3 regions of the Rhizobium sp. ERR 1071 genome follow, and region 3 is predicted to be linked to each of the others. Evidence: riboswitches for the same ligand, from Rfam matches in the RefSeq annotation. Region 3 holds a riboswitch; each other region holds the start of a gene.

Region 1 (10,775 bases), on a different contig from region 3:
GCGAGCCTTCCACTCGCCGATCCGCTCAAGGCCCTGGGGCGCCCAGGGCATGGCCTTGAGGACGGTCGGATAGATCGGTCCAAGCGCTATATAATCGGGTTCGGCAGCAAGTGCCGTCTCCAATTCCGCCTCATCATGCGTCGAAAGCCCCAGCTTCAATCCGGCATTCCGTATGGCGGAGAGATCGGCGTAAGCGAGATCCTCCTGGCCGAGATGGATGAAATCGCAGCGCTCCTCGGTCGCGAGCTGCCAATAATCATTGATGATCAGCTGGCATCCATGCGCGGCACAGATTGCCTTCGATTGGCGAATTTCCGCGCGAACGTCGGAGGTTGGGCGATCCTTGATGCGCAACTGCACCAGTCTGATGCCGAGCGGCACCAGCCTCTGTATCCAGGCGGCGCTATCGACAATGAGGTAGAACGGATCAAGCTTCATGAGAACACCGCCTTGCCGATGACGGGTGTCGATGGCACGGCCATGTCGCGCGGCTCCAGCATCCCGGCGCCAAATGCCTGCCTGCCGGCATCGATGGCCTTGGCGAAGGCTTCCGCCATCGCGGCCGGATCGCCGGCGCCGGCAACCGCTGTATTCAGCAGCACGGCATCGAAGCCAAGTTCCATGACGGTCGCTGCATGCGACGGCCTACCGATGCCGGCGTCCACGATCAGCGGTACCTCGGGAAAATGTGCCCGCATCGATCGCAGGGCCGAGAGGTTGAGCGGTCCCGCCGCCGTTCCGATTGGCGCGCACCAGGGCATCAGCACCTTGCATCCGGCTTCCAGCAGCCGCTCGGCCACGACAAGATCGTCCGTCGTATAGGGAAAGACCTCGAACCCCTCGTCGGTGAGGATTTTTGCCGCTTCCACCAGCGCGAAGACGTCTGGCTGCAATGTATCGTGGTTGCCGATCACCTCGAGCTTGATCCAGTTGGTCCGAAAAACCTCGCGTGCCATTTTCGCGGTCAGGACCACCTCGGAGACGCCGTGGCAGCCGGCGGTATTGGGAAGGACACGAACGCCGAGTTCGCGAATCATCTCGAAGAATGCACCGCCGTTGCGCCCGCCTGCCGTTTCCCTGCGCAGCGACACGGTGACGATCTCGGTTTGGGAACGTTTGACGGCTTCCGCCAGTACGACCGGAGAGGGATAGCGCGCCGTGCCGAGAAGAAGGCGCGATGCGATTTGGGTTCCATAGAGTTCAAGCACGGGTCAACCTCCTTGCATGGGAGTGAGGATTTCGATCCTGTCGTCGTCGGTCAGGGTATGGTCATCGCGCTCGTCGCTATGGATGAGCTCGCCGTTGACGGCGGTTGCCAGCCATTCCCCCTCATATTCGAGCGCAGTGAGAAGCTGCGAGAGCGTGGTGACTTCGACAATCTGCGCTTCGCCGTTGATGATCAGGCGCATTGGCGACTCCTTTCGTTGTGTCCGGAAAAGACGAGATCGGCGGCTTTCTCGGCCATCGCCGGCGCCAGCAAGAAGCCGTGACGATAAAGGCCGTTGACGAAGACGGTGCCTCCCTCGCGCGTTACGCGGGGAAGATTGTCAGGAAAGGCAGGTCGGATGCCGGCGTCTGTTTCGATCACGGCGGCTTCGGCAAAGGCCGGGTGCAGCGCATAGGCTGCATTCAGGAGTTCCATCAGCGAACGGGCGCTGATCGGCCCTTTGAAATCGGTCTCGATCATCGTCGCGCCGACCATGAACAGGCCGTTGCCGCGCGGCACGATATAGACGGGAAAACGCGGATGCAGCAGGCGGACGGGGCGCGAAAGCGAGATCTCGTCGCTTTGCAGATAGAGCATTTCGCCGCGCACGCCGCGCAAATCGCGGATGCTGCCGATGCTGGCAGCCCCTGTACAGTCGACGATGTCGGAGAACCTATCATCATCCAGGTGCCCGTCGACAAAGGTGACGCCTTTTGCAGATAGATCGTCCTTCAATGATCGCAGGATCTCGCGGGGATCGAGATGCGCCTCCTGCGGAAAGAACAGGCCCAGGCGGAACCGGCCGGCAAGCGAAGGCTCAAGAGCGGCGATTTCGTCTTCGCCCACCCAGCGATGGCCTGTCGTGCGGCTGGCGAATCGCTTCAGCTCGTTTTGATCGCGGTTCGGCGCGACGACGAGCGTTCCGTTGCGGACGACCTTGCCCGGCAGAATCGCGTCCCATCGATCGGCGGAATCACGACCGCGCTCGAGCACAGCCTCATCAGCGCTTTCCCGCTCGCACCATGGCGCCAGCATGCCGCCGGCAAGCCAGGAGGCGGCGCGATGAAAATTCCGGCTTGGATCCGAGATCGTGACCTCTGCTCCGCGCCGGATCAGCTCGTGAGCGACCGTGAGGCCGGCAACGCCGGCCCCTTTGATGAGGATGCGCATGTCACTCGGCCGGCTGGGTAGGGGCTTCGACCGGCATATAGAGATCGCCGCCCTCCCGATATTTCGCCGCCATCGCTTCCAGCCCTTCCTTCTGTGCCTCCGCGCGAATGTCGTGCGAAATCCGCATCGAGCAGAATTTCGGGCCGCACATCGAGCAGAAATGCGCGACCTTGTGAGCCTCCTTCGGCAAGGTTTCGTCGTGGAAGCTGCGGGCGGTATCCGGATCGAGCGACAGGTTGAACTGGTCCTCCCAGCGGAACTCGAATCTCGCACGCGACAATGCGTCGTCGCGGACCTGAGCGGCCGGATGACCCTTGGCGAGGTCGGCCGCATGCGCGGCGATCTTGTAGGTGATGACGCCGGTCTTGACGTCGTTGCGGTCGGGCAGGCCGAGATGCTCCTTCGGCGTGACGTAGCACAGCATCGCCGTGCCAAACCAGCCGATCATCGCAGCGCCGATGCCCGAGGTGATGTGATCGTATCCCGGTGCGATATCCGTCGTCAGCGGTCCGAGCGTGTAGAAGGGTGCCTCGCCGCAGACGGCGAGCTGCTTATCCATGTTCTCCTTGATCTTGTGCATCGGCACATGGCCGGGGCCTTCGATCATCACCTGGCAATCTTTGGCCCAGGCGATCTTCGTCAGTTCGCCGAGCGTTTCGAGCTCGGCAAACTGCGCGGCATCGTTGGCATCGGCGATCGAACCGGGCCGCAAGCCGTCGCCGAGCGAGAAGGAGACGTCATAGGCGCGGCAGATGTCGCAGATTTCCTCGAAATGCTCGTAGAGGAAGCTCTCCTTGTGGTGATGGAGACACCACTTGGCCATGATCGAGCCGCCGCGCGAGACAATGCCGGTGACGCGGTTGACGGTGAGCGGGATGTAGTGCAGCCGCACGCCGGCATGGATGGTGAAATAGTCGACGCCCTGTTCGGCCTGCTCGATCAGCGTGTCGCGATAGATCTCCCAGGTCAGTTCCTCCGCGATGCCGCCGACTTTTTCCAGAGCCTGATAGAGCGGCACCGTGCCGATCGGCAGCGGCGAATTGCGGATGATCCATTCGCGGATATTGTGAATGTTGCGGCCGGTCGAAAGATCCATGACGGTATCGGCACCCCAGCGTGCTGCCCAGACCATCTTCTCGACTTCCTCCGCCATGGAGGAGGTGAGTGCGGAATTGCCGATATTGGCGTTGATCTTCACCAGGAAATTCCGGCCGATGATCATCGGCTCGCTTTCGGGATGATTGATGTTGGCCGGAATGATCGCTCGGCCGCTCGCAACTTCCTGGCGAACGAATTCAGGCGTGACGTGATCGGGAATATGCGCGCCGAAGCTCTCGCCATCGCGGATCAAGGCTTCTGCCTTCGCCTTACGGCCGAGATTTTCGCGGATGGCGATAAATTCCATTTCCGGGGTGATGATGCCGGCACGCGCATAGGCGAGCTGAGTGACGGCCTTGCCATCCTTGGCGCGCAGTGGCTGGCGCTTGGCCGGAAATTCCGGTGTCAGCCGTTCGCCGGTGACGAAGCCGTTGTCTTCGGGACGCACATGGCGGCCTTCATAAGCCTCGACATCGCCACGGGCGAGAACCCAATCGCGGCGCAGCTGCGGCAGGCCCTCTTCGATGCGGATATCTGCACCTTCGACAGTATAGGGGCCGGACGAATCGTAGACGATAACTGGCGGCTCGCCCGATGTCGGATGGACGCTGATTTCGCGCATCGGCACACGGATATCGGCATGGATATCCCCGGTGATATGGATTTTTCGAGAGGCCGGCAGCGGGCCGGTGGTGACGGTCGGAGTGAGGTTTTTTGCGGCAATGTTCATGGTGTGAGGCTCCAAGTTGCAGTTGGAGACCCAGTCAATCAGCCGGAATGATGAAAAGACGCCGGCATGGAATCCAGGCGGGAATCCGAAGCCTCGAGCGCTTGCACCGTCCCTACGCCAGTATGAACTGGATCAGGTTCAACGGGTCACTGCGCCCACAACCGGCATAGCCGTATTGTTCAGCAGTATCTCAGCCCCTTGCCGGGACCCCCCTGGTGAATGTCAAAAGGCTATGCCTTACTCTTGTCCTCTGTCAACCCCGCAGCGGCGGTCGCATTTTCCGGGAGATTGACCATTGCCGCGCCCGTCGAATTGCAACTTTATCGCGCAGATCATCGTGCGGACTTGTCGCGCCTTAGTAACGTGGTGTGGTATTGCCGACGAAGCGATGGGGGCCGGTATGGGACAGCTTACTCGCGGTATCGAGCCAGATCTTGCCGCCGAGGGCGCGCCAGCGGTGACAGAAGGCGAAGTCCTCGCTGAGATAGATCCCCGTTCCCTCCTCGACCATGCATTCAAACAGGGCGTATTGGGTGCTGGGCGAGCGTTTGGTGCTGGGATAGGCGTGGATTGCGTTGTAGCGCAGCTCCGGATAGGCCGCGATCATTCTTTCTATAACGTTGCGCTTGATCAAAAGCATGCCCGTACCTGCATAGATGGCGCTGACGAAATCGCCATCACGCTCTGCAACCTGGCCGACAAGTGGCGTGCCGACATAGTGAAGTGCGGCTGCCGCAAGTGTTTCGCCGTCTGCTGAATTGATACGGGCCGCCGTCTGCCAATCATAATCCTTGATCGGATACATGGCGGCGACCACATCCTTATCGGCTTCCAGAAGCCTCATGACCTGATCGGGCTCGAAGCTGATGTCGGCGTCGATGAAGAGCATATGGGTCGCCGTCGTATCGTTCAGGAAGGACGAGACAAGCGTGTTTCGGCTGCGGGTAATCAGGGCGTCATTGCCGAGCAGAGCCAGCGTCAGCTGTATGCCCGCCTGCGCTCCCGTCTGCATCAGTGAGAAAATGGACTGCATGTAGTCCTTGGTAACGAGGCCGCCGAAGCAGGGGGTCGCTATGAAGATCAGCCGGTTCTCATTCATTCGCGATTTTCCCTCTCCGATGGCGCGAGTCGCCGGAATCTAGGAAAATTCAATATTTCTGTGTGTAGCGAATTATTGAATTTCATTGCTGATCTTTGCTCAAACCGACCGGTCATTGTGCCGTGGAATTCCCGATGGCCATATCATAACCAGATTGGGCAGCCATGGTCGTCATCGACCGCCGACATCGCGGTGGCCTTAAATGCGGTGACGGCCCTGACTGGCAGGCGTTCTCGTGAACAGGGACATCTTTGCGATCTCTGCCGGTGCCGCCATGGCCTGCGGTCGCCAGTTGCATTTAAGCAACAGAGGCCAAGACTAACGCCCCAGCGCCCTTCATATAATTGACAAACATACGGGCTGTTTGTAAATCCAATACAGGACATAAGTTGTCTTACGGTCGAGCAATCGGTCGGATCGGTAGAGGCATTTCAAAACCTTTTGCCGCGGGGGTAATCATGAAGGTTCGAGGGGACTCAAGCCAACATCAGGTGCGTATTTGCCGGGCTGCCCGGTCGTGTTTAGACCAAACCGATCCCCAGGGCAGTGTTCCAGTTTTGCGCTCGCGGTAAAATAGAAATGCATAATACAACCAGGAGTTTAAAATGAACATCAAGAGCCTTCTTCTCGGCTCCGCTGCCGCTCTGGCGGCAGTATCCGGTGCCCACGCAGCAGACGCGATCGTCGCCGCCGAGCCGGAGCCGCTGGAATACGTTCGCATCTGCGACGCATACGGTGCTGGCTACTTCTTCATTCCGGGCACGGAAACCTGCCTCAAGATCGGCGGCCGCGTCCGTACCGAAGGCGAATGGTACGATGCCTACAACCCGAACAGCAAGAACGGTACGCTCTGGCATACCCGCGCCGAGCTGAGCGTCGATACCGCGACCGACACCGAGTACGGCCCGCTGAAGACCAACACGGTCATCCGTTGGGACTGGAACGACGGCAACTCGACCTCCACCAAGCTGCTGTTCGCCAACATCAGCCTCGGCGGTTTCCTGGTCGGTAAGGCCGATTCGCAGTATAACTACTACATCGGCTACGCCGGCGACGTCATCAACGACGACGTGATCTATGACGGTCCGTACGAACTCAACCAGTTGACCTACACCTACGATGCCGGCAACGGCTTCACGGCTGTCGTCTCGGTTGAAGACTCGAATTCCAGCGGCTCCGGCGCCTCCTACGGCTCAAGCTGGTGGTCTGACGACAAGGGCAACCACTACGCTCCTGACGTCGTTGCCGGTGCTGGCTTCAAGTCCGGCGCATGGGGCTTCAAGGTCGTCGGCGGTTATGACTCCATCGTCGAAGAAGGCGCCATCAAGGCTCGCGTCGACGCTGACTTCGGTACCTTCTCGGCCTTCTTGATGGGCGGCTGGAACACGGACGGCGACAAGCTGAACAAGTACGCCGGCACCAACCTCGATCGTTCGGCTTGCCCTGTTAACGATGAATCGAAGTGCGGCTGGGGTGACTGGGCTGTCTGGGGCGGCGTTGGCGTTCCGATCAACGAAAAGCTGAAGTGGAACCTCCAGCTCGCCTACACCGACTCCAAGATCTTTGCCGCTACCACGAACGTCAAGTGGAACCCGGTCAAGAACCTGCTCATCGAGCCGGAAGTCTCCTACACCAACTTCGATTCCGTGAACCAGGATCAGTGGGCTGGTATCCTGCGCTTCGAGCGTAGCTTCTAATATTGAATTACCCGGCTTAGCGCCGGGTATGAGAAGCCTGACGTTCCAATCCGTCAGGCTTCTTCCATCGATCGGTTGACCTCCGATCAAAGCAAAGGATCTGGCTTTCCCTCCGGATCCTTTTTTATTTCCAGCTTTTGGCAATCGATTCAGCGCCCAGCAGAAGCTTAAGGCCGTTATCGTTGGTTCTCTTCACTTCAGAAGGGAAAACCGCTGTCTGCTTTTTCCGATATCGTCACATCGCGGTAATTGCCAGTTCCTGCGTCTGTGCCAGCGGGAACCAGGTCTTTAGCACCATCCTTATGAACATCTGTCCACACGGGACCAGTTCGAAACTGCCCCGGTCGAGCGTCCATTCGGTGATCAGGCCGCCGATGACCGCTGTCAGAGCGGAAGCAGCCGTATCCGGCGTCCACGGAGCCGGAAGCTTCGTCTTTTCATCCATCAAGGTGAAAATGCGTTCGAAATTTTCATGCATGTCGTGCCGGAACGAGCTCGCCCGGCTTGTCGTCCCGTCGCAAAATGCCATGTCAAGATGCATCATCACCTTCAACATGCTGCGCTTGCGCGGATCACCGTGAACGTCGTCGAATATCGCAGCTATCGTATCGGCAATGAGGTCGAGTGGATTGGGCGGCAGCTCCTTGGACATTCGCTCCGCCAATTCCTGAAACGGCTGCTGGGCCTCGTCGCGAATCGCGAACATCAACCCCTGCTTGTTCTTGAAATGCCAGTGTACTGCCCCCCGCGTGACACCAGCGGCTGCGGCTATCTCTTCTAGGCTGACATTCTCGTAGCCTTTGTCGAGGAACAAAGCCTTTGCAGACTGCAAAATCTCGCTCCTCGTTTCCGCCGCCTCCTCCTTAGTTCGCCTCATTCACCTCTCCACAGAAACCGATGTTCAAGCTGTGCCCCTCTTCTTGATATTCTTTATCCATCAATGCCGCTCAGTGCTGGAGCCCATATACCAGCAATGCGCAACAGAGTGGCGGAATTTATATATTCCCTAAAAATCGAGGAAGGAAATCGCAACAGGATGTTTTCGTCAAGCGTCTATAAGCCACGCGCAAGTTTCCTTGTGCAATTTCCCCGCGTTGGGAAGTGAAAATCGAAATGTGCAGATGCCGATATAGCCATGATGGCGACATACATATTGCTGGGGTGATCCCGGGTACGCCTGCTCTGGAAAAGATGCATCGGTCAAGTTGGGGCGCTAGATGCGTTTGATCGGCGGCGTTCGCAAGTCCATCCGCACATATCGATTGTGTTCAAGTCGCGTATGCATAAGCCATCCGAGTTCCTCTCAACGCTCGTATCTGGAGGCCCCAATGACGAGCATCTACTCGATCTCATCGAGCAATTATTATCAATACCAGACCTCGCGCTCGACAGCGTCGACGGCTGACGATTCTATCGCCTCCCTGCTGTCCGACAGCTCCTCCGGTAATTCGTCGGGCAGTTCTTCCGGCACGAGTTCCTCTTCGTCTTCGGACGATCAGTCTCAGATCGCTTCGGCAGAACAGCTCGTCGCGCAGCTGATGAACATGATTCTCAATCTGCAAGCCGGCATCGGCAGCGATAGTTCGACATCGGATTCCGACAGCAACTCCACCAGTTCGACGTCAAGTACTCAGCAGACTTCCGCAACCGGCAGCCAGGATGGCAGCCAAAGCGACATGATCAGCGCTATGGACACCAATGGCGACGGCAATATCAGCGAAGCGGAATTCGTGGCCGCACGCCCGTCGGACGTCAGCGAAACCCAGGCGCAACAATTGTTCCAGAGCTTCGACACCGACAATACAGGTTCTCTCACCGAGGCGCAGCTCGCAAAAGCCATGCAGGCAGGCCATCACGGCCGTCCCGCACCGGGCGGCGGGCAGATGAGCGAGGACGATCTCTCCACTGCATTTTCCTCCATGGACACGGACGGCGACGGTAGCGTCAGCGAATCCGAATTCGTGGCCGCCCGTCCTTCCGATGTAAGCGAGGACCAGGCAACATCGCTGTTCAAGAGCCTCGACACGTCCGGCGCCGGATCCTTGACGCAGAGCCAGTTCGAGCAGGCCATGAAGGCGCAGCAACCGCAGATGCCGGATTTCGGAAGCTTCTACGCGAACAATGAACAGGATCTGACGACGAGCGACTTATTGACGCTCTGATCGAGCCTGAACTTTCGCATTTCATCATGCGAAGTGCCGGCAAGCCCCGGGCAGGGAAGGTTGAAACTCCCGCCTCCGGGCGAGCCGGCTCTTTGTTTTTGCCTGATATTTTACCCGATAGATGCCTTTTGGGCTCGAAAAGAAAATTCGAAAACCTTCGACATGAAAGCGACGGAATTCGGCAAGTGCGGCGTTCAATCCTTGTGAGCCTGTGTTTGATGTCGAAGGATGATACGCTGACCGAGATGCTGCGATCTAAGTGGCGCCGCTTGCCGAAGTTGACGGCGAGGCGGGATTTGCCGGCCGAGAGTCCCGAGGCCCCGGTGTCATGGCGGTATCGCAGGAAATTGGAGCGGTAGCGATTGTCGATGAAGTGGGATCGCGCGCCCAAGAGTGGCGACCCTGATGAGGACCTGCTCGGTCGCATCGCTGCGGGCGATGTTCCGGCGATGCGCATGATGATAACACGGCAGTTGCCGCGCATCGTTGCCGTGGCAACCCGCATGCTTGGTGATGCGACCGAGGCCGAGGATGTAGCGCAGGAAACATTCCTGCGCGTCTGGCGCAATGCGGGCGGCTGGCGCCAGGGCAATGCCCGCTTCAGCACCTGGGTGCACCGCGTAGCGACCAACCTTTGTTATGATCGCCTGCGGCGTCGCAAGGACGTTCTTGCCGAGCATCCACCCGATGTCGAGTATGAAGGGCCGGCGCCGGATGCGGGCTTGATGAGCGAGGACGATCCGTCCAGGCGCGTGGAACGGGCCATGCAGATGATCGCGCCCAGGCAGCGCGAAGCGATCATTCTGGTTTACTATCAGGCGCTGTCGAATGCCGAGGCAGCTGAGATCATGGACGTCAGCGTCGACGCACTGGAAAGCCTGCTTGCGCGTGGACGGCGCTCCTTGCAGGCGCTTTTGTTGAAGGATGAGGGCGATGGTTGAGAATATCGCGGGTCCGATGAATGCCGATCGCTTTGAAGCGCTGACCGCGGCGTATGGCGGCGATATCGGCCGATGGCCGCAGGCTGAGCGGGCGGCCGCTCGGGATTTTGCCAAGAGCCCCGCCGCCGCCGAAACGCTTGCGCGCGCGGCCGATCTGGATGCGTTGCTCGACACCTACGTCGTCAAGCCTCGCCATGCCGGCCTTGAAGAGCGAATTCTCGCAAAGCTCGTTCGCCGCCTGACGATAAGAAACTGGTTTCGCTTCGGCTCGGCCGGCATCGGCCTCGTGGGTGTCGGCATAGCCGGCGCGCTTGCCGGCAGCATCGCCATCGCCGTCCTGGCCCCGAGCTTGACGTCCGATACCTCAGTCGTCTCCGACGGAACCGCGACCATGTTCGGCGATATAGGGCCGGACGCGGGTGCAGCACAGCAGGACAGCCAATGACGGAACGCAGCTTTCGAATAGTGGTCATTTTTCTTTTGGTACTGAATACGTTCCTGGTCGGAGCATTGGCCGGCGGTGGGCTGACCTGGATACGCAAGACGCAGGCGCGGGCCGGGATGATGCCGCTTGCCGGCGAGCAATTGCCTTCGGCGCAGAAGAAGGCTCTGCGCGCCGCGCTCAACGAAGCCCGCAAGGACGAACGTCAGATCATTCTCGAGGCACAACA
Region 2 (10,775 bases), on a different contig from region 3:
CATCAGGGCACGTTCGTCCTCGCCTGCCAACAGCGAGGCCGAAAAAAGATGGATGTCCGTGCCCGATGTGGCCAGGATGGCATCGATCCGCGGCTGCGACGATTGGCTGAGGCCAAGCAAGCGCAGCAGATCGTCACGCACGCGCCCGATTTCGCGGTCGTAGATAGCCTTCGGCGAGCTTGTTTCCATCTCCTGCGTCAAATCCGCGTAATAGGATTCGACCGCGACAAAGGCGGCGGCGGAGATGGTCGATGCCGTCGACGAACCGAAAGCGAGATCTTCGGGTCGGGGCGAGGGGCCATAGCCATACATGTTGAGCCCGCTGACCGGATCGCAATCCAGCCGTTCGTCGCCGCCCGACACCAGATGTTTCAGAAGCGCACCCCTCGCCTCGCCTCGCTGCTGCGACGACGCACCCGCGGTCACGTTCTCATCCAGGGTACAGTCGTCAGCAATTTGCTGCATGGAGAAGCATTCCTCTTTCGCCGAACTCGAAAACGCTTCGCAGGATCGCGCCGCGCTCTATGCCGAGCGGCGGACCCTCGGCAGCCGAACTTTATGCTTCGCAAGGTGGAGCGAGGCTGACTTGTCGAGACCGGCAACGCCGGTGGCAAGAGCAATAAAAAGCTCGCGATCCGGAGGAACGCGAGCTCATTTCAGCAAAAGGGAATTGTCGTATCAGCCAGCGGCTTCCAGCTTATCCTGCGTCTTCGTCTCGAAGTCGCTGGCATCGTGGCGCTCACGCAGCTGCTCGGATGGATCGCCCGACATGCGGTTCACCATGCGGCCGCGCTTGACGGTAGGACGCGCGTAGATTTGCTCTGCCCAGCGCTGAACATTCTTGTAATCCTGCACCTGCAGGAACTCGGCCGCGCCATATTGCCAGCCTTTGACCAAGCCGCCGTACCACGGCCAGATGGCAATATCGGCGATCGTATAGTCGCTGCCGGCGATATATTCGCTTTCGGCCAGCCGACGGTCGAGCACGTCGAGCTGACGCTTCACTTCCATGGCGAAGCGATCGATCGCATATTCGATCTTTGTCGGAGCATAGGCGTAGAAATGACCGAAGCCGCCGCCGAGATAGGGCGCGCTGCCCATCTGCCAGAACAGCCAGGAGATGCATTCGGCCCGAGCCGGCTGCTCGGTAGGCAGGAAGGCGCCGAATTTCTCGGCGAGATACATCAAAATCGAGGCCGATTCGAAAACGCGGACCGGCTTCGGACCGCTGCGGTCGAGCAAAGCCGGGATTTTCGAGTTCGGATTGACATCGACGAAACCGCTGCCGAACTGATCGCCCTCGCCGATCTTGATCAGCCAGGCATCATATTCCGCGCCGCTGTGACCAAGTGCCAGCAGCTCTTCGAGCATAATGGTGACCTTCACGCCATTCGGCGTTCCAAGCGAATAGAGCTGAAGGGGATGACGTCCCACCGGCAGTTCTTTCTCGTGAGTCGGGCCGGCAATCGGGCGATTGATATTGGCGAACTGGCCGCCATTGGCCTTGTTCCAGGTCCAGATTTTCGGCGGCGTATATTCGGCAGAACCGGTCATGGGCATCCTCCTGTTTCGGGGAATCACGTTGGGGTTGGTCTTCGATGTAGCGCGCTACATAGGTCGCACATAGGGGCGACTCTTCATTTTTGCGAGAGGAGAATGCGCACACTTTAATGCGGAAGCGCTCTTGCCGCTTGGGTTGGAGCGCCAGCTTCTCGACCGAGTTAGGTCATTGCCAATCTTCTGGAGGTCCATGAAACGAAAAAGCCTGCCGCGGGAGGAGGAGCGGCAGGCTTTTTACAAGAACCGAACAGCGGATGGGAGGAGGAGTTCCGCTATTCCTGCAGCCGTCCCTGGGAGGAGGATAAGGACGTCTGCGAAGCGAAGGGATGCGGGAGGAGATGCATCCCTTCGATAAGAGGAACATACCAGTCTTTTGCTCAGTTCATAGGCATTTCTTTGCAAGGCAGTTATGCGCCATGCGAAAAGCAGAGAGCTAAATTGATGCAATCTTCAGCAAGCGCGGCGAAAAGGAACGGTGATATTCATAAAGCAAAAGCGCCTGCTCAAGGGGAACAGGCGCTGACATAATTCAGCTTTATTAGGAGCCGGTGCGGCCGTTAGCGAGCGATCGCTGCGCGGGCAACGTTGCGGATTTCGCCGCGATCGATACCCAGATCATGCAGTTCGCGCGTGGACATACGGCCCAGTTCGGCGACCGTCTGACGATACTTGCGCCAGTTATTGAAAGAGCGTGCTACGTTCATGATGATCCCCTTTCCTTGGGCTTTCGAAGCTGAGCGGCCGTGCTTGGCGCTCCCGTCGCTTCGATGAGAAACATATAGTCGAAGCCCACAGGTTTTTGCAGAGCTAAGGGATCACTCCACCTATGCATCCATTGCATGGGTCGCCGAGAAAGCAGGCAATCTCACTCGCCAGCATGGCTTTTGTGATTTGCTGGTGACAGCGCCGTCTTTGTCTGCGAAAAGAAGAGAGATGAGAGACAGGGGCGTCCGCCATCCGGCGGGCTGAGAAGCACCCTTCGAACCTGAACCAGATCATGCTGGCGGAGGGAGTCGCTCGGGACCTCGTAAAGCACCAGCACGTCGTCCCTGTGCGTCTCGCCCGCCTGAAAGGGGCGATATGCAAGACCAGACAACTGCAGGCAATTTGCTTCGCACCATGCGGGCTAACCCTCCGCTGGTGCAATGCATCACCAATTTCGTCGCCATGAATATCGCGGCCAATGTGATGCTTGCCGCCGGGGCATCGCCGGCAATGGTACATGCCGAAGAGGAGGCCGGCGAGTTTGCCGCTATCTCCGGCGCGCTGACGATCAATATCGGCACGCTCTCGTCCGGCTGGCTTGCGGGCATGCTGAAGGCTGCCCGGTCGGCAAACGAGGCGGGCAAGCCCTGGGTCCTCGATCCTGTCGCCCATTATGCGACCACGTTCCGCCGCAAGGCGGTCGCGCAATTGATCGAGCTAAAGCCGGCGATCATTCGCGGCAACGCGTCCGAGATCATCGCGCTTGCCGGCGGCACGAGCCGCGGCCAGGGCGTCGATAGCCGCGACGCCGTCGAACACGCGGAAGATTCCGCCCGGCAATTGGCGGGAAAGCATGGCTGCGTCGTTGCAGTTACCGGCGTTACGGATTTCGTGACCGACGGGCGGAGGGCAAAGCGCATCGCCGGCGGTTCGTCATTCATGCCGCAGGTGACGGCCCTCGGCTGCTCGCTGACCTGCCTCGTCGGTGCCTTTGCTGCGGCAATGCCGGATGATCCATTCGATGCAACCGTTGCGGCGCTCGCGGTCTTTGCCGTCGCCGGCGAACAGGCCGGAGCGGCTGCAGACGGGCCGGGCTCCTTTTCCTGGCGCTTCCTCGACGCCCTCGCCGGCCTTAGCCCGGAAGTGCTGGATCGCAATGCAAGGATATCGGCGGCATGAAAGACTTCGATCTCTCGCTCTATCTCGTCCTCGATCCGGTGCTATGTGCCAACCTCGGCATGATTGAAACCACCCGTGCAGCCATTGCCGGCGGCGCAACCATCGTACAGCTGCGCGACAAGCATGCACCGACAGCCACCATGATCGAGACGGGCCGCGCCCTCAAGCAAATCCTGCAGGGAACAAATGTCCGGCTGATCGTCAACGACAATGTCGAGGCTGCCATCGCCATTGGCGCCGATGGCCTCCACATCGGACAGGAGGATATGAATGCCGCCGAAGCACGCCGCCTGATCGGGCCGGACATGATCCTCGGCCTCTCGGTGGAAACGGAAGCTCTCGCTTCCTCCATAGATCCCGGCATCGTCGACTATGCCGGGATCGGCCCGGTCTTTGCCACGCCCACCAAGCCCGATCACAAGCAGCCGATCGGCTTCGACGGGCTTGCCCGCATCGTCAGGCTATGCCCCGTTCCATCAGTCGCGATCGGCGGCCTCAAGGCAGAGCATGCCGCAAGCGTTTACTCGGCCGGAGCCGATGGTCTCGCGGTCGTCTCGGCCATATGCGACCAACCGGACCCGCAAGCCGCGACAACTGTCATCGCGAACGCCATCAAGGAGGCTCGCCAATGATCCGCAATGTCTTATCCATCGCTGGCTCCGATCCCTCCGGCGGCGCTGGCATTCAAGCCGACCTGAAGGCTTTCTCCGCCCGCGGCGTTTATGGAATGGCAGCGCTGACTGCCTTGACCGCGCAAAACACGCAAGGCGTCACCGGCGTCCATCCGGTGCCTCCACATTTCGTGGCAGACCAGATCAATGCGATCTTTGCCGACGTCCATGTGGATGCCGTCAAGATCGGCATGATCGCTAATGCCGCCATCGCCAGTGCCGTCGCGGACATTCTGGCGCGACATCGCGATGTACCCGTCGTCCTCGACCCGGTCATGATCGCCAAGGGTGGCGCCGCCCTACTGGCTGCCGATGCCGTTGACGTGCTGACCACGCGGCTGCTGCCGCTGGCTACCGTCGTTACACCGAACCTGCCCGAAGCTGCTGCGCTGTTGCATGACGTGGAGGCGAAAAGCCGCGAAGACATGGCGCGTCAGGCGCTTGCTTTGGCCATGCTCGGGCCTTCGGCAGTCCTCGTCAAGGGTGGTCATCTCGAAGGGGATGAAAGCCCGGATGTGCTCGCAAGCGGTGATCATGTGACTTGGTTCGAGGCGGAGCGGCTGCCGACCAAGAATACGCATGGAACAGGCTGCACGCTCTCCAGCGCTATCGCGGCAGAGATCGCCAAGGGCCTGTCGCTTCCCGAAGCTGTCGCTGTTGGCAAGACTTATCTCGCCGCCGCGGTTGCTGCCGCAGACCAGCTTTCCGTCGGAAGTGGCCACGGGCCTGTGCAGCATTTCCATGCGCTCTGGCCAAACAGACAAGGAGCAGAGAAATGAGCCTCTCACTCAAAGATCAGATTGTCATCGTTTCCGGTGCGGGACGCGGCCTTGGTGCTGCCATAGCGACGGCCTTCGCCCGGGAAGGTGCGAAAGTGGCGGTCAACTATCGCGCCAGCCGCGAGAGCGCGGAGGCGCTCGCAGCAAAGCTCGGCGATCATGCCAAGGCCTTTCAAGCCGATATCCGCGACCTCGACGACACCAAGCGGCTCGTCTTCGAGGTGACCGGGCATTTCGGCGTACCGACGACCATCGTCCACAATGCATTGGCTGATTTCAGCTTCAACGGTGACGCACGTTCGAAGCTGGATGCCTTGAGCTGGGCCGAGATGACCAGGCAGCTGGAAACCGCGCTGGAGGGCGCCTTGAACCTCATACAAGCGGCGCGGCCGGCGATGGCGCAGGCAGGCTTTGGACGGATTGTTACGATCGGTACCAATCTCTTCCAAAACCCCGTCGTGCCCTATCACGATTATACAGCCGCCAAGGCGGCATTGCTGTCGCTCACCCGCACGGCTGCCGCCGAACTCGGGCCACTGGGAATCATCGTCAACATGGTCTCCGGCGGCCTTCTGCGCACGACGGATGCAAGTGGCGCTACTCCGGAAGCTGTATTCGACATCATAGCCGCGAATACGCCGCTGCGACGCGTCACCACGCCCCACGAGGTTGCCGATGCGGTTCTTTTCTTTGCAAGCCCCTGGGCACGGGCCGTTACCGGACAGAACCTGATCGTCGATGGCGGCCTGGTCTTCGGATAGTCGCTCCGCAACGAAAAGGCGCTGCTCTCCAGAGCAGCGCCACCTTTTAAGTCCGCAGCACGCTAAAAATCAGTTTGCTCAGGCCCAGCCCATGGTCAGCACGCCAAAAAGAATGACGGCGCCGAGCACGATTCGGTAGATGACGAAAGGCCAGGTCGAAAAGCGCTCCAGGAAGCGCATCAGCCCCCAGATGGTGATGAACGACGATATGCTGCCGACGATCAGGCCGACGAGCAGAACCGACCAGGCTTCCATCGGAATATGCGCCTTATGGAGCTCATACAGTTCCTTCAAGCCGGCGAGCGCAATGGCAGGCAAGCCGAGCAGGAAGGAGAATCGGGCGGCTTCCTCACGCTTCAATCCGAGGAAGAGCGCGCCGGTCAGCGTCGAACCAGAGCGAGAAACGCCGGGGACAAGCGCACCGACCTGCGTGATGCCGACGAACAGAGCATCGATCAGCGTCATCTGCTCAATGTCTTTCCGATGGCGGCTGTAGAGTTCGGCGATCGCCAGCAACAAGCCCATGACCAGGCAGGCGATACCGATCACCCAAAGGCTGCGGAGCGAGGTGCCACAGGCATTCAGGGAGGATGACAGCAGCAGACCGGCGATCACGATCGGTACGGTCGCGATCACGATGGCGATCGCAAGCCGTATGGAAGGAGAGCTCCAGTCCCTTTGCCTGATGGCATCGAGCGACCCAAATGTGACGTAACGAACGTCGCTCCAGAAATAGGAGACGATCGCGGCGAGTGCTGCTAGCTGCATCGTAGCCGAGAAGGCAGAACCGGGGTCCTGCCAGCCAAGCAGGGCCGGCACCAGGCGCATATGGGCAGTGGACGAAACCGGCAGCAGCTCGGTCAATCCCTGCACGATGCCCAGAATTGCAATCTTGGCATAGCCCAAGGCAACAAAGCCCGTATCCACGCCTTGCGTACAAACATCAGCCACGTTTTGATATCCTCAGTTGTTCATGGGGCTTTGCACCGGAGTGGTGCGACGAACTAGCTGTGAAACTGGTTCCCGGTTTGAAATTGGCAACACCTGGTTAGGGCGTCGCCGATTTCGCATCGGGACAGGGCGAGGATATAGCCGCGCAGGCTGAACTCTATCTGAAATTGCCGGCTCGAATTTCGGAGTTTGGCGTATTTCTAGCCTTCATCATCCGGCAGCGCCTGCATGTAGCGGATCATGGTGTAGAAGCCTGCAAGGAGGACTAGGGCGCCTGCCGCATGATGCAGATTGTGCAGCAGCGCATGATGATGCCTGAGCAGAAGGCAGCTCAGATTGTAAAGTGTTACGGCCACTGCTGTCATCAGGGCGGCCAGGAAAAGCGCCATGTTTCGCTGAAAGAAATCAATCATCACGCACACCTCATTTGAGTACCAATAGATTCCATTGGGATTTGGGAGGAATTACGACAGGGGCATCCAGGCGCCGTGCCGGCGCGGGGGCGAGAACGGATGTTCATTTTGTGTAGAGCGCGCGCGATCTTTCCAAATGCTTGAGCATTGCCTGCTCGGCGCCATCTGCATCGTTTTCAGCCAGGCGCGCAAGGATTTCCTCATGTTCGACTAGGGTGAACTTTTCCTTGCCGGTCCAGATCAGCATGTCGGTGTGATAGGCTTTCAGCCATGCGAGCATCGCTTCGCTGACAGCCGCGAAGATCGGATTGCCGGAAATCTGAGCGATGCGCGTGTGGAACTGCATATCGGCAGAAATGAAGTCCTCGGCGTGTCCGAGGGACGCGCGCTGCCGCTCGATGATCTCATTGAGATCGGCGACATCTTTCTTGCTCGCGCGCTGGGCCGCCTCGCGGGCCATGCCGCGCTCGAAGAAGATGCGGGCGCTTTTCAGCTGTTCGAGCGAATCGGACGATTGCGACAACATGATCTTTGCGGTGAGATCGACCTGCCGGAAGATCGACTTCGCCGTCAACTGAAGCACCTTGGCACGCTCACCATGGGAAATGTTGACCAGCCCCATATTGGCAAGCGCCTGCATGGCTTCGCGGATCGCCGGACGCCCGACACCGAAGCGCTCCATAAGAACACGCTCGGACGGCATCTCATCGCCAGGCTTGAGCTCTCCCGACGTGATCAACCGCTCCAATCGGTCGAATACTTCATCGGATAGCTTTCGACGTACAATTTGTTCGACTGGCTGGCTCATGGAATCCCGCTTTCCCAAAGCTTTTCCTCCCTTATGCATTTTTGGCCGCCATGGCGGAAGCCCATACGAGTCGCCTTATCTGCAACCGGACAAAAAAATCGTTGCAGAAGTTGGAATACTCATTATACCAGATCACCAGTTTGCGCCACGCGAAAAATCGTCGGCGAGAGGAGCATTCATCCACTCATGATCATCACCATCACCTACCGTATCGAAACGCCCGGCAGCATCGAGGCGATGGCTCGTAAGATCGCCAGCGATCAATCGACCGGCACCTTCGTCGCCGTGCCGGGCGAGACGGAAGAGCTCAAGGCGCGTGTGGCCGCGCGTGTCCTCGCGATCCGCCCCCTTGCCGACGCCGAGCGTCCAACCTGGCCGGAGGTGGCCGAGGGCCATGGCCCGATCCATCGCGCCGATGTCGACATCGCCTTCCCGCTGGATGCCATCGGCACCGATCTTGCGGCGTTGATGACGATCGCGATCGGTGGCGTCTTCTCGATCAAGGGCATGACCGGCATCCGCATCGTCGATATGAAGCTGCCGGAGGCCTTCCGTGATGCGCATCCCGGCCCGCAATTCGGGGTTGCCGGCAGCTTGCGTCTGACCGGAGTCAGCGGTCGCCCGATCATCGGCACGATCGTCAAGCCTGCGCTCGGTCTTCGGCCAGAGGAAACGGCCGCGCTTGTCGGCGAGCTGATCGGCTCGGGCGTCGATTTCATCAAGGATGACGAGAAGCTGATGAGCCCGGCCTATTCGCCGCTGAAAGAGCGCGTCGAAGCCATCATGCCGTTGATCCTCGATCACGAGCAGAAGACGGGCAAGAAGGTCATGTATGCCTTCGGCATTTCGCATGCCGATCCCGACGAGATGATGCGCAACCACGATCTCGTGCTGAAGGCCGGCGGCAATTGCGCTGTTGTCAACATAAACTCTATCGGGTTCGGCGGCATGAGCTTCCTGCGCAAGCGCTCCAGCCTCGTCCTGCATGCGCATCGCAATGGTTGGGATGTGCTGACGCGCCATCCCGGCGCCGGCATGGATTTCAAGGTGTACCAGCAGTTCTGGCGCCTGCTCGGTGTCGACCAGTTCCAAATCAACGGCATCAGGGTCAAATATTGGGAACCGGACGATAGCTTCGTCGAATCCTTCAAGGCCATCAGTACGCCGCTCTTCGATCCCACAGACTGTCCGCTTCCTGTCGCCGGCTCCGGTCAATGGGGCGGCCAGGCGCCGGAAACCTACCAGCGCACCGGCCGGACAACGAACCTTCTCTATCTCTGCGGCGGCGGCATCGTCAGCCATCCCTTCGGACCGGCGGCCGGCGTTCGCGCCATCCAGCAGGCCTGGCAGGCAGCGGTTTCGGACATACCGCTTGCCGACTATGCGAGGGATCATCCGGAGCTTGCCGCCTCGATCGCAAAATTCAGTGATGGCAAGGACGCCTAGCAGCAATGTCCAACCTTCTTCTCAGCTATTACGGCGACGATTTCACCGGCTCCACCGACGTCATGGAGGCGCTTGCCTCAAATGGCGTGCCGACGGCTCTCTTCCTCGGCATTCCAGGTGAAGCCATGCTGGAGCGGTTCAAGGATTGCCGCGCCATCGGCATTGCCGGCACCAGCCGCAGCGAAACGCCGCAATGGATGGATGAGCATCTGACGCCTGCAATCGAATGGCTAAAGAGCCTCAATGCCGCGATATGCCATTACAAGGTCTGCTCGACCTTCGATTCCAGTCCCGTCATCGGCAACATCGGCAAGGCGATCGAGATCGGCAAAGCGCTCTTTGCACAACCCGTCGTGCCCGTTGTGGTCGGAGCGCCGCAGCTGAAACGCTACACCGCTTTCGGCCACCTTTTCGCGGCCTACCAAGGCGAAGTCTTTCGCATCGACCGGCATCCAGTCATGAGCCGGCATCCCGTTACGCCAATGGATGAGGCCGATCTCACCTTGCATCTGAGCAGGCAGACGTCCCTCCCCGTCAGCCTCGCCGATCTCATCACGATCCAGGCAGCCGATGCCGATGCGCGGCTCGATGCTCTGGCGAGAGGCAAGGAGGGTGTCCTGCTGCTTGATGTCGACAGCCCGGAAACCCAGGCTGCCGCAGGACATCAGCTGTGGCGCCTTGCAGGCAAAGGCAATGCTTTTGTCGCAGGCTCATCCGGTGTCGAATATGCCCTTCTCGATGCTTGGCGCAACGAAGGTTTGATCGGAGAAAAGCCGGAGTTCGCCCGCCCCGGCAAGGTCGACCGCCTTGCGGTCGTCTCCGGCAGCGTATCGCCGACGACCGAACGGCAAATCCGGCGTGCCACAGCCGACGGTTTTGACGGCATCGATCTCGATCCCATAGAGCTTGTCGGCGAGAGCGTCGAGCGTGCTCTGGACGCAGCCGTCGCCGCGGGCGTGGCCAGCCTCAAGGCCGGCCGCAGCGTCATTCTTCATACGGCACTCGGCCCATCCGCCGACCGCGGCGGCGATATCGACCGCATTCCCGGCGCCCGCCATCGCCTGGGGCAGGCTCTCGGCACGATCCTGCGGCAGTTAATCGAGCAGGAAAACCTCGGTCGCGTCGTCATTGCCGGCGGCGACACGTCGAGCCACGCGCTCAAGGAAGTGCGCGTCGAGGCCCTGACGACGCTTCTTCCATTGCCGCAAACCCCCGGCTCGCCGCTTTGCACCGCCCATGGCAGCTACGCGCCCACCAATGGCCTGCAGATCGCGCTGAAAGGCGGGCAGGTCGGCACCGACGATTACTTCGCGCAGATCCGCGACGGGAGGGGATCATAGCTGCGGCATTCTTCGGTATGATATTGGCATACTCATTGACTCATCATACCACTTGCGATACCACACATTGAAAGTGAACGAGGTACTAAGATGACTGCAATTGCTCTTTTCGGCGCCGGCGGCAAAATGGGCTACCGGCTCGCCAAGAACCTGAAAGGCTCG
Region 3 (10,775 bases):
TCAGAGGCGGTAAAGAAATAAAACATGCAAACAGCATTCACCTGTTGTTGACATTTATATGCTAATGGCACATATATCTCAACTGTGAAAACCGGGCGTCCCGCGCATTCGATCGACCGCGCAACGTTTCGGCCAAGTTCGGATTTCCTGCCCCATGGACATGCAGACAAGCTTCACGCCGCTCGTGGCGGATCATAAGCGGCGGCTTATTCTTTTCCTGTTTCTGATGACCGCCATGTTCATGGCAACTCTGGATAACCAGATCGTCTCGACGGCACTGCCGACGATCGTCGGCGAATTCGGGCATCTGGAGCGCTTCGGCTGGATCGGATCAGCCTATCTTCTTTCGCTCTCCGCCGTCATGCCCGTCTACGGCAAGCTCGGCGATCTCTTCGGCCGCAAATATGTGATGATGACGGCGATCGCGATCTTCACGATCGGCTCCGCCGTCTGCGGCCTGGCCGTCTCGATGGATACGCTGATCGCCGCCCGCGTCCTTCAAGGCTTCGGCGGCGGCGGCATCATGGTCTCGATCTTCGCTGTCAACGCCGATCTTTTCGAGCCGCGGGAACGCGCTCGCTACCAGAGTTACTCGAGCCTGGTGCTCATGGCTTCCGGCGCCATCGGCCCGGTTCTCGGCGGCACGATGAGCGATCTCTTCGGCTGGCGTTCGATCTTCCTCGTCAACGTCCCGATCGGCTTTATCGTGCTGGCCGGCCTTGCTACCATGCTTCCCTATCGCAAACCGGCCCGACGCCCGAAGATCGACTATGCCGGCGCAATCGTTCTTGCGCTGACGACGACGAGCATCGTGCTTGCCGCCGACGGCAGCGAACTCTTCGGATCTCTGCTGTCGCCGCAGTGCCTCGGTATCATCGCCTTCGGCGTGATCTGCGCTATCGCCTGGGTCTTCATCGAGCGTCGCGCACCGGAGCCCATCGTGCCGATGACGTTGTTCCGTAACCCGACATTCGGCCTTCTGCTGATCATTTCGATCACAAGCGGCGCCGTGGCCATCGGCATGGTCAACTATTTTGCGCTCTTCCTGCAGACGACGACGGGCCTTTCGCCATCGATGGCCGGGCTGCTGTTCATTCTCCTGACCGGCGGCATCGTCTGCGGCTCACTATCGGCCGGCCGGCTAATTGCCGCGAGAGGGCGCTACAAGCCCTTCGCCGTCGCGAGTGCTGCCTGCAGCGCCATCGCGTTCGGCTCACTTGCCTTCCTGCCTGCCGGTACGCCCATCGTCATCATCGGCGGCCTGATGCTGCTGCACGGCATCGGCATCGGCCTTGCGCAGCAGGTGCCCGTCATCGGCGTGCAGAATGCAGCGGCTTCCCGTGACGTCGGCGCGGCAACGGGTGCCGTCACGCTCTCGCGCATGGGCGGCGCCTCCATCGCCATCTCCATCTACGGCGCCATCATCGCCGCCAAACTCGGCAATGTTGGTATCTCCATATCAGGCGTATCCGATATCGAGCAGCTGACGCCGAAGATGATGGCGGCTTTGCCGGAAGCAACCCGCGAGGCGGTCGCCAATGCCTATGCGAGCGCCTTCAGCCCGCTGTTCGTGACCGCCGCCGGCATCTGCCTTCTCGGCCTTTTGACCGCGCTGATGCTGAAGAACGTGCAGCTTCCGGGGGCGACGAAGAAATTCGAAAGCCCGGCGGTCGCGGAGGCTGCCGAGTAAATCCTCCATGCTGCAATCGGCAAGGGCATCATTTCCCTTGTCATCCCTTCGTCACAAGGCTAAATCTGCCGACGCTCTAACGGGGTGCCTTATGTCCTTCGGACATTTCGGCTGAGAGGCTTTCACCGGCCAACCCGCGGAACCTGATCCGGCTAACACCGGCGGAGGGATTAGACGCGTGACGAAATCATAGCGCCCTTTTCCCCTTCAAGACGAAACCAAAAAGGAGGCGCTGTCATGCAACACCGTTCGCTATTGTCATTCTTCGCAGGCCTGGCCTTTGCCGCCGGAACGTCGTTTTTTGCTGCCCAGACGGCCGAAGCAGCCGACAAGACGCTGACCATCTACACCTATGAAAGCTTCACCGCCGACTGGGGGCCGGGCGCCAAGGTCAAGGCCGCTTTCGAGAAGACCTGCGGCTGCACGGTCAATTATGTCGCCGTCACCGATGGCGTGGCGCTTCTCTCCCGCCTGAAGCTGGAAGGGACGGGCACCAAGGCCGATGTCGTTCTCGGCCTCGATACCAATCTCATCGATGAAGCGAAGGATACCGGCCTCTTCGATGCCAGCGGCGTCGACACCTCGGCCCTCAAGATTCCCGGCGGTTTCAAGGACGATGTTTTCGTGCCCTACGACTACGGCCATTTCGCCGTGATCTATGACAGCCAGACGGTCAAGAATCCCCCCAAGAGCATGAAGGATCTCGTCGAAGGCGATCCCAATCAGAAGATCGTCATCGAGGACCCGCGCACCTCGACGCCGGGTCTCGGTCTGCTGCTCTGGGTCAAGTCGATCTACGGCGACAAGGCCGCCGATGCCTGGACAAAGCTCAAGGGCCGCATCCTGACTGTCACCCCCGGCTGGTCGGAAGCCTATGACCTCTTCACAAAGGGCGAAGCGCCGATGGTGCTCTCCTATACGACGTCGCCTGCCTATCATATGATAGAGGACAAGACCGACCGCTATCAGGCAGCCGACTTCTCGGAAGGGCATTACATCCAGATCGAGGTCGCCGGCCTCATCAAGTCCTCGCCGAACAAGGAGCTTGCGCGCGACTTCCTCAAATTCATGATCTCCACGGGCTTCCAGGACATCATCCCGACAAGCAATTGGATGATGCCGGTTTCAGCCACTTCGGAGCCGCTGCCGGACGCCTTCAACAAGCTCGTGGTGCCCTCGAAGACCTTCCTGATGAGCCCCGCCGATGTCGACAAGAACCGCAAGGCCTGGATCGACGAATGGCTGGCCGCCACCAGCGGCAACTGATGCCTTGACGATACTCACGGCACCAGAGCGAAGACGCGCCATTTCCGGCGGGGCAGTCAGCCTCGCCGGCATCGTGCTCTTCGTCGGGATCGCCGTGCTCGTTCTGCTCGCCGCCGGCATCGACTCCGGCGGCACCAATCCGCTGGCAGATCCCTACTTGCTGCGCGTCCTGCGCTTCACGCTGCTGCAGGCGGTGCTCTCGACGCTGCTTTCCGTTGTACTCGCTATTCCGGTCGCGCGCGCATTGGCGCGCCAGCCGCGCTTTCCCGGCCGCCTTTGGCTCATCCGGCTGATGGCCGTGCCGATGGGCCTGCCCGTACTGATCGGCGCGCTCGGCCTGCTCGGCATATGGGGCCGGCAAGGTCTGCTCAATCAGGCCCTCGCAACTCTCGGCCTGTCGCATCCTATCAGCATCTACGGTCTTGCCGGCATCCTACTTGCGCATGTCTTCTTCAACATGCCGCTCGCCAGCAGGCTGATGCTTGCCGGGCTGGAACGTGTTCCCGCGGAATATTGGCTTGTGGCCGGCGGACTCGGCATGCGGCCCGCCTCGGTCTTCCGATTCATCGAATGGCCCGTCCTGCGTGGCCTCATTCCCGGCATCGCTGGCCTGATCTTCATGCTCTGCGCCACTAGCTTCACACTGGTCCTGATCCTCGGCGGCGGTCCGGCTGCGACAACGCTGGAAGTGGCGATCTATCAGGCGCTGCGCTTCGATTTCGATCCCGGCCGCGCCGTCATGCTGTCGCTTCTGCAAATCGTCGTCACTCTCGTCATCCTCGGCGCCATGTCATTGTTTCGTGCCCCTGACGATCATGGCCTCACCAGCGGCCGCGCCCTGCGGCGCATCGATGGGCAGGCGCCTGCCCGTCGATGGATCGATGCCGCTCTGTTGTCGGCGGCCACGCTCTTTCTCGGCCTGCCGCTCGCCTCGGTCGTCGTTACCGGCGTTGAGGCGAACCTCTTCAGGCTCGCCGGCCAGCCGATCTTTCTGCAGGCGGCTGCCACCAGCCTGGCGATTGCGCTCGTCGCCGGGCTCCTGGCCGTCCTGACATCCTTTGGGATCATCCGAGCCCGAACGGTGATATCGGCGGATCGCCGCAAGACCTTCGGCCTCCGCGGCCTGGCAATCGTGCTGAGCGGAAGCTCTTCCCTCATCCTGCTGGTCCCACCCATCGTGCTGGCGACCGGCTGGTTTCTGGCACTCCGGCCCTTGGGCGACCCGAGCCGCTTTGCGGCCATTCTGATCGTCGTCATCAACGCGCTGATGGCGCTGCCCTTCGTCATCCGTGTCATCGAGCCAGCCTATGCGGTCCATGTCCGTCGCACCGAACGTCTGGCGGCAAGCCTCGGCCTTCACGGCATTTCCCGCCTTCGCCTCATCGATTGGCCCGGCCTGCGCAAGCCGCTCTTCACGGCACTTTCCTTCGCCATGGCGCTGTCGCTGGGCGATCTTGGCGCGGTTGCCCTCTTCGGCTCGGACAGCCTGATGACCTTGCCCTGGCTGGTCTATAGCAAGCTCGGCAGCTACCGCACCAATGATGCCGATGGATATGCCTTGATCCTTGGCCTGGTATGTCTTCTCCTGACCATTGCCGGCACGGCCGGCCAGGGTGCACGCGATGACGAAAGCAGACGACATGGCTGACGGCCGCGACATGAAGGAACAGGGCATTGCCATGGCCGGTGTCGAGCTGCGCCTCGGCACCCATGATTTCCGCTTCGACTGTGATTTGCCACAGGGCAAGATCATCGCCGTCGCCGGCCCGTCGGGATCAGGAAAATCGACCTTCCTCAATTTGCTAGCCGGCTTCGAACCGCCGGATCGAGGCCGCGTTCTGCTTGCCGGACAGGACGTAACCGGCCTGCATCCCGCTGAACGGCCCGTGTCGCTCGTCTTCCAGGACAACAACCTCTTTGCTCATCTCGACCTCTTCACCAATATCGGTCTCGGCATCAGCCCATCGCTGAGGCTCTCGGCGCAGGACCGGCAAAGGGTTTCGCAAGCCCTGGCGCGCGTCGGCTTGCCCGGCTTCGAGACGCGCAAGCCGGGGACACTCTCCGGCGGCGAACGCCAGCGCGCCGCCTTCGCGCGGGCGCTCGTGCGCGACAAGCCGATCCTTTTGCTCGACGAACCCTTCGCCGCCCTCGATCCCGGCCTGCGCTCCGGCATGGTCGAACTCCTGAAAACCCTGCATCGCGAAACCGGCAATACGGTGCTGATCGTCTCGCATGATCCGGCCGAAGTGCGGCGCCTTGCCGACCACGCCGTCTTCATCGATGGCGGCGCCATCAAGCTCGCCGCTCCCATCGGGACCTTCCTGAAGACGGACGGCATTCCGGCACTGACCACATTTCTGCAACATTGATTGCGTCGCAGCATCTTGCCGCCGGTTTTGCCTTAATTTCGTCGCGGCAAGCGGCTGAAAGTCCTGGGGAATGCTTGCTAAAATACAACGCCGCCACATTTAAACGGAGTCTCGCTATGCAACCGGTGCCAAAATCGGCTACAGCAAGGGGTGGAGACCGTCCGGGTAAATGCGGATCGATGGGGGCGGAAGTAACCTTTGTCGGCGCACGACGATGATCGGCCCGGTAAGGATCAACCGGATTTGGCGCCGAACCGGCATGACAGCGAAATGAGTAGGATGCAGGTCCTGAAGCAGAGCAAGCGAGCACAACGAAGGATCGATGCGACCGTCGCAGCCCGTTTGCGCCGCTTTGTCCCCGTCCTTACGGCCGCGGCGATGTTGAACGGCTGCCAGACGGTGCTGGATCAATCCTACCAGCCGAGCGTTTCTCCCTCCGCCAATCCGCAGATCGTCTCCGAAGTCCAGAAGAACGACCCGCGCGCGCAGATGGGCGCTCGCGAGCATCCGCGGATCCTCGCAAGCTATGGCGGCGAATATAAGGACGCCAAGACCGAGCGGCTCGTCGCCCGCATCGCCGGCGCCTTGACCAGCGTGTCGGAAAATCCGCAGCAGTCCTACCGCATCACCATTCTCAATTCTCCCTCGATCAACGCCTTCGCGCTGCCGGGCGGCTATCTCTATGTCACGCGCGGCCTGTTGGCGCTCGCCAACGACGCTTCAGAAGTTGCTGCCGTGCTGGCGCATGAAATGGCGCACGTCACCGCCAACCACGGCATCGAAAGGCAGAAGCGCGAGGAGGCCGAAGTCATCGCTAGCCGCGTCGTTTCGGAAGTCCTGTCGAGCGATCTGGCCGGCAAGCAGGCGCTTGCCCGCGGCAAGCTGCGCCTTGCCGCCTTCTCGCGCCAGCAGGAGCTGCAGGCCGACGAGATCGGCATCCGCACGCTCGGCCAAGCCGGCTATGATCCTTATGCCGCCGCTCGCTTCCTGAACGCGATGGAAGACTACAGCCGCTTCATGTCGGCCAATTCCGACGTCGACCAGAGCCTGGACTTCCTTTCGAGCCACCCGAGCACGCCGCAGCGGATCGATCTTGCCAAGGCGCATGCCCGCGAATTCGGCGAGGAAGGCAAGGTCGGCGACATCGGCCGCGATTATTACCTGAACGGCATCGATGGGCTGCTCTATGGCGACAGCCCCGAGGAAGGCTATGTGCGCGGCCAGACCTTCCTGCATGGCGGCCTCGGCATCCGCTTCGACGTGCCGCCCGACTTCCGCATCGACAACAAGGTTGAAGCCGTCATGGCGACTGGCCCGGGCGATATCGCCATCCGTTTCGATGGCGTTGCCGATACCCAAAACCAGAATCTGACGAACTATATTTCCAGCGGCTGGGTCACGGGCCTCGATCCCAATTCGATTCAGTCGATCACCGTTAATGGCATGCCGGCCGCGACAGCGCGCGCCTCCGCCGATCGCTGGGATTTCGATGTCACGGTGATCCGCGATCGCACGCAAATCTTCCGTTTCCTGACGGCAGTGCCGAAAGGAAATATCGCCCAGCTCGATCAGACCGCAAATGTCCTGCGCGCGAGCTTCCGGCATATGACGCCGGAGGAGGCGGCCTCGCTGAAGCCGCTGCGCGTGCGTGTCGTCACCGTCAAGCCTGGCGACACCATCACCACGCTCGCTGCCCGCATGATGGGCACCGATCGCAAGCTCGACCTGTTCAAACTGATCAATGCCCTACCAACCGGGGCGACGATTGCGCCGGGCGATAGGGTCAAAATTATCTCGGAATAGATCGCTCCCAGCCGGGAGAAGATCTGCCTCAGGCGTAGCTTGCCATGCGCGGGTCCGCATCGACAAGCGCATTGCGGAGCTTGTCCAGGGCGCGGCTTTCGATCTGCCGCACGCGCTCCTTGGAAATACCGAGATCGGCCCCGAGTTCTTCCAGCGTTGCGCCATCTTCGACAAGACGACGCGCCCGGATGATCTTCATCTCGCGCTCGTTGAGATGCTTCAGAGCCGATGCCAGCCAGATGCGACGGCGTTCGCCATCGATCATGTCGGAGACCTGCTCGTCGGGAAGCGGTTCGTCGCTGATGAGAAAATCAATGCGTTCGGCGCTTTCGGAATCGCCGGCAATCGAAGGCGCCTGCAGCGAGGTGTCGCTACTGGAAAGGCGCGCATCCATCGTCTGCACGTCGGCGAGGCTGACGCCAAGCGTGACGGCGATTTCCTCGTGGATGGACTGGACGGTGACGCTGGAATTGCTGCGGGCAAGCTTGGCGCGCAAACGGCGCAGATTGAAGAACAGTGCCTTCTGGGCGGAACTCGTGCCGCCGCGTACGATCGACCAATTGCGCAGGATATAGTCCTGGATCGAAGCGCGGATCCACCAGCTTGCATAGGTAGAGAACCGAACCTCCCGTTCCGGTTCGAAGCGGGCTGCCGCTTCCAGCAAGCCGACATAGCCCTCCTGCACTAGATCGCTCATCGGCAATCCGAAATTACGAAATTTCCCCGCCATGGAAATGACGAGGCGCATATGAGCGGTTGCGATCTGATTGCGGGCACCACGATCCTCGTGATCCTTCCAGCGAATAGCGAGATCGTGTTCTTCGTCGCGATCGAGATAGGGAGCAGCCATCGCAACTTTGATCATGCGCCGATCTGCAGACATATTCGTCATATGCATCTCCTAGGTTCGGCCTCAAATCGTCTCTATGCCGCGGTCGACGAAAAGGGCAGCAAGCATCGCTTCCGAACATCGCTGTTCGGATGGAAATCAATGAATGAAATTGCGAATTGGAAACCGATATCCGGCTGGCCGGATTATCGATGACTAGTCTAGTTCGATCTCATCGAACGGGTCTGACGATTGAAGCATCTTCAGATCGCCGGGGAGCTTCGAGTGAAAACGCATAGGCCGGTCCTCGTGAATGTCTACAATACGGCCTGTATGGAACCCCCTCTCCACAGGAGAGTACCCACACCGACCGCCAACACGAGGCTTAAACGCGGCAGAACGGAAAAGGTTCCAAAGAAAAAAACCCGGCACGAAGGCCGGGTTTTTGAAGCAATGGTGGCGTCTTGGCCTTATGCGGCTTCGTCCTGCGAGTCGTCGTCGTCGACGACCTTGCCGCGCTTCGGGCCCTTGTTCAGATTGGTCTCGACAAGGCGAACGGCTTCGGTTTCCGACATCTTGTTGACGGCCGCGATTTCGCGCGCCATGCGATCAAGAGCAGCTTCGTAAAGCTGGCGCTCCGAATAAGATTGCTCCGGCTGGTTCTCGGCACGATAGAGATCGCGAACAACCTCCGCAATCGAGATCAGATCGCCGGAATTGATCTTGGCATCGTATTCCTGCGCGCGGCGCGACCACATGGTGCGCTTTACGCGGGCCTTGCCCTGCACGACCTTCAATGCACGCTCGACGAAATCCGTCTCGGAAAGCTTGCGCATGCCGATGCTCATGGCCTTGGCCACCGGCACCTTCAGGCGCATCTTGTCTTTCTCGAAGTCGATTACGAACAGCTCGAGCTTCATGCCTGCGACTTCTTGTTCTTCGATCGCAGTGATCGTACCGACGCCATGGGCCGGATAAACGATCGCTTCACCAGTCTTGAAGCCGTGGCGTGCTGCTGAAGGTTTTTTCTGCTGGGTCGTCATTCTTTTCAAAAACTCCCTGTTACGCGCCCCGTTAGGGCCGGGGTGCCGGGTCAGTCAGGCCCGGATGAGACGGACGTACCGTCGGGTCACTTCATCCTGGTCCAGCCAGACTTATGCAAACAGAAACCCATCCATCGCGATCCGGGACCCGACAACACAATACGTTGATATGTCAAGGAAACCGCGTACGGATTGGTGATTTGCTTTCGTGATGGTTTTGGGCATGCGAAATGCCGCAGTGGATCAGTATGAGGAACCTATCACAAAAATCTGAGGAAATCAATAATTTGCTGCACGCGCGCCAAAATGGCCACGTTGACCGACCAGCGGCCCAACGGCAATGATTCGCTTTCTGCGATATCGACTACACCTTTATCGCTGGCCTGTCACGACCTTCGATCAGTCGCCCGCGCCGGGGTTGGCCGAGAAATATTTCTCGAATTTACCCTGCTCGCCGTCCATTTCCTTGGCTTCCGGCATCGGGTCGCGCTTGACGGTGATGTTCGGCCAGATGGCGGCGTATTCCGCATTGACCTTCAGCCACTTGTCGAGACCCGGCTCCGTATCGGGCTTGATCGCCTCGGCAGGACATTCCGGCTCGCAGACACCGCAATCGATGCATTCGTCGGGATGGATGACGAGAAAGTTCTCGCCTTCGTAGAAGCAGTCGACGGGGCAGACTTCCACGCAGTCGGTATATTTGCAGCGGATGCAATTGTCGGTCACGACATATGTCATGAAGCACTCCAGGAATGTCTCTAGTTCCCGCGGATGCGCAACCTGGAACGTCGCACCTCTCCGCGGAGCCGAACGGGCACACGAATGCGTCACGCACAAACGCGCCGTCCGGCGGGTTACCGGCAGGTTGATCGTGAGGTATCCACTTTGCCAGCCAATTTCAAGGACAAACAATCTTGAAAACCGCCTGCGACAGGCAGAGTTTTCTAATCGTCGTCGGCGGTGAGGCGGTCGATTGCGCGCCGATCTCGTTTCGTGGGTCTGCCGCTGCCCGGTGCGCGCAACGCCTGCTCGAACGGGGTGAGACGTTTTGTCTCATCCGGCGGCGGCGTCAGATCTTCGTAAAGCAGCCTGGCTTCCTCGAATGGCCCCCTGCGTTCGCCGGACGCCCGCACGATCAACACAATATCGCGACGCTCCAGCGAGAGCTCGATCCGATCGCCTGCCTTGACGCCGAAGCTCGATTGGGCGATCCGCTCGCCATTCACCCTGACACTGCCGTTTTGCACATAGAGCTGGGCCAGCGAACGGGATTTCACCATGCGGGCAAAGAACAGCCATTTGTCGATGCGCTGGCGCGAACCGGAAAATGGCTGTTTCTCGTCCGTCATGGCCTATTTCTTCATCTGCTCCTTGAGGGCAGCGAGCTTGGCGAAAGGAGAATCCGGATCGATCGGCTTTTCCTTGCGCGGCGGCTTGGCCTCGAAGCGCAGCGGCTGCGACGCGCCGCGATTGTTGCGATCATTCCGGTCGCCGCGCTCCTGACGATCGCCCCGTTCGCCACGGTTGCCCTGATGCTGCGGACGGCCACCTTCGCGATTGCCGCGCGGACCCTTATCGCCGCCACGAGCTTCACGATTGTCGCGTCCGTCGCGACGATCACGACCGCCTTCGCGACTTCCTTCACCGGCGGCTTGCTCGCCGCCACGGCGATTGCCCTGGTGACCACGCCCCTCGCCCTGCGGGCCGCGGCGATCGCCATGGCCGCGACCACCCTGGCGCTGCTGATGGTCATTGCGACCACCCAGACGCCAAAG

Evidence for each region. A riboswitch is a leader RNA that binds a small molecule or an ion and turns the genes downstream of it on or off. The one in region 3 is predicted to bind thiamine pyrophosphate.
Region 1: linked by a shared signal. The riboswitch ahead of thiC (phosphomethylpyrimidine synthase ThiC) and the one ahead of thiB (thiamine ABC transporter substrate binding subunit) in region 3 are both predicted to bind thiamine pyrophosphate.
Region 2: linked by a shared signal. The riboswitch ahead of thiM (hydroxyethylthiazole kinase) and the one ahead of thiB (thiamine ABC transporter substrate binding subunit) in region 3 are both predicted to bind thiamine pyrophosphate.

The regions. Positions count from the first base shown of each region.
Region 1 is NZ_VITM01000004.1:447,444-458,218, forward strand. Features, by position in the region: gene FBZ99_RS16795 (thiamine phosphate synthase) at 1-438, opposite strand, end outside; gene FBZ99_RS16800 (thiazole synthase) at 435-1,208, opposite strand; gene thiS (sulfur carrier protein ThiS) at 1,212-1,409, opposite strand; gene thiO (glycine oxidase ThiO) at 1,400-2,377, opposite strand; gene thiC (phosphomethylpyrimidine synthase ThiC) at 2,379-4,205, opposite strand; TPP riboswitch at 4,297-4,429, opposite strand; gene FBZ99_RS16820 (hypothetical protein) at 4,561-5,304, opposite strand; gene FBZ99_RS16825 (porin) at 5,910-7,001, shown strand; gene FBZ99_RS16830 (TetR family transcriptional regulator) at 7,237-7,878, opposite strand; gene FBZ99_RS16835 (EF-hand domain-containing protein) at 8,330-9,163, shown strand; gene FBZ99_RS16840 (RNA polymerase sigma factor) at 9,532-10,104, shown strand; gene FBZ99_RS16845 (hypothetical protein) at 10,097-10,549, shown strand; gene FBZ99_RS16850 (periplasmic heavy metal sensor) at 10,546-10,775, shown strand, end outside.
Region 2 is NZ_VITM01000004.1:628,774-639,548, reverse strand. Features, by position in the region: gene FBZ99_RS17645 (hypothetical protein) at 1-465, opposite strand, end outside; gene yghU (glutathione-dependent disulfide-bond oxidoreductase) at 679-1,554, opposite strand; gene FBZ99_RS17635 (DUF1127 domain-containing protein) at 2,118-2,264, opposite strand; TPP riboswitch at 2,493-2,589, shown strand; gene thiM (hydroxyethylthiazole kinase) at 2,641-3,444, shown strand; gene thiE (thiamine phosphate synthase) at 3,441-4,076, shown strand; gene thiD (bifunctional hydroxymethylpyrimidine kinase/phosphomethylpyrimidine kinase) at 4,073-4,894, shown strand; gene FBZ99_RS17615 (3-oxoacyl-ACP reductase) at 4,891-5,655, shown strand; gene FBZ99_RS17610 (undecaprenyl-diphosphate phosphatase) at 5,734-6,606, opposite strand; gene FBZ99_RS17605 (hypothetical protein) at 6,807-7,019, opposite strand; gene FBZ99_RS17600 (transcriptional regulator NanR) at 7,123-7,827, opposite strand; gene oiaX (3-oxo-isoapionate-4-phosphate decarboxylase OiaX) at 8,014-9,273, shown strand; gene FBZ99_RS17590 (four-carbon acid sugar kinase family protein) at 9,279-10,613, shown strand; gene FBZ99_RS17585 (phosphogluconate dehydrogenase C-terminal domain-containing protein) at 10,704-10,775, shown strand, end outside.
Region 3 is NZ_VITM01000008.1:178,111-188,885, reverse strand. Features, by position in the region: gene FBZ99_RS24570 (MDR family MFS transporter) at 155-1,690, shown strand; TPP riboswitch at 1,761-1,877, shown strand; gene thiB (thiamine ABC transporter substrate binding subunit) at 1,928-2,956, shown strand; gene thiP (thiamine/thiamine pyrophosphate ABC transporter permease ThiP) at 2,967-4,604, shown strand; gene FBZ99_RS24555 (thiamine ABC transporter ATP-binding protein) at 4,597-5,325, shown strand; gene FBZ99_RS24550 (M48 family metalloprotease) at 5,704-7,128, shown strand; gene FBZ99_RS24545 (RNA polymerase factor sigma-32) at 7,157-8,020, opposite strand; gene FBZ99_RS24540 (CarD family transcriptional regulator) at 8,428-9,000, opposite strand; gene fdxA (ferredoxin FdxA) at 9,400-9,738, opposite strand; gene FBZ99_RS24530 (RNA-binding S4 domain-containing protein) at 9,945-10,349, opposite strand; gene FBZ99_RS24525 (helicase-related protein) at 10,353-10,775, opposite strand, start outside.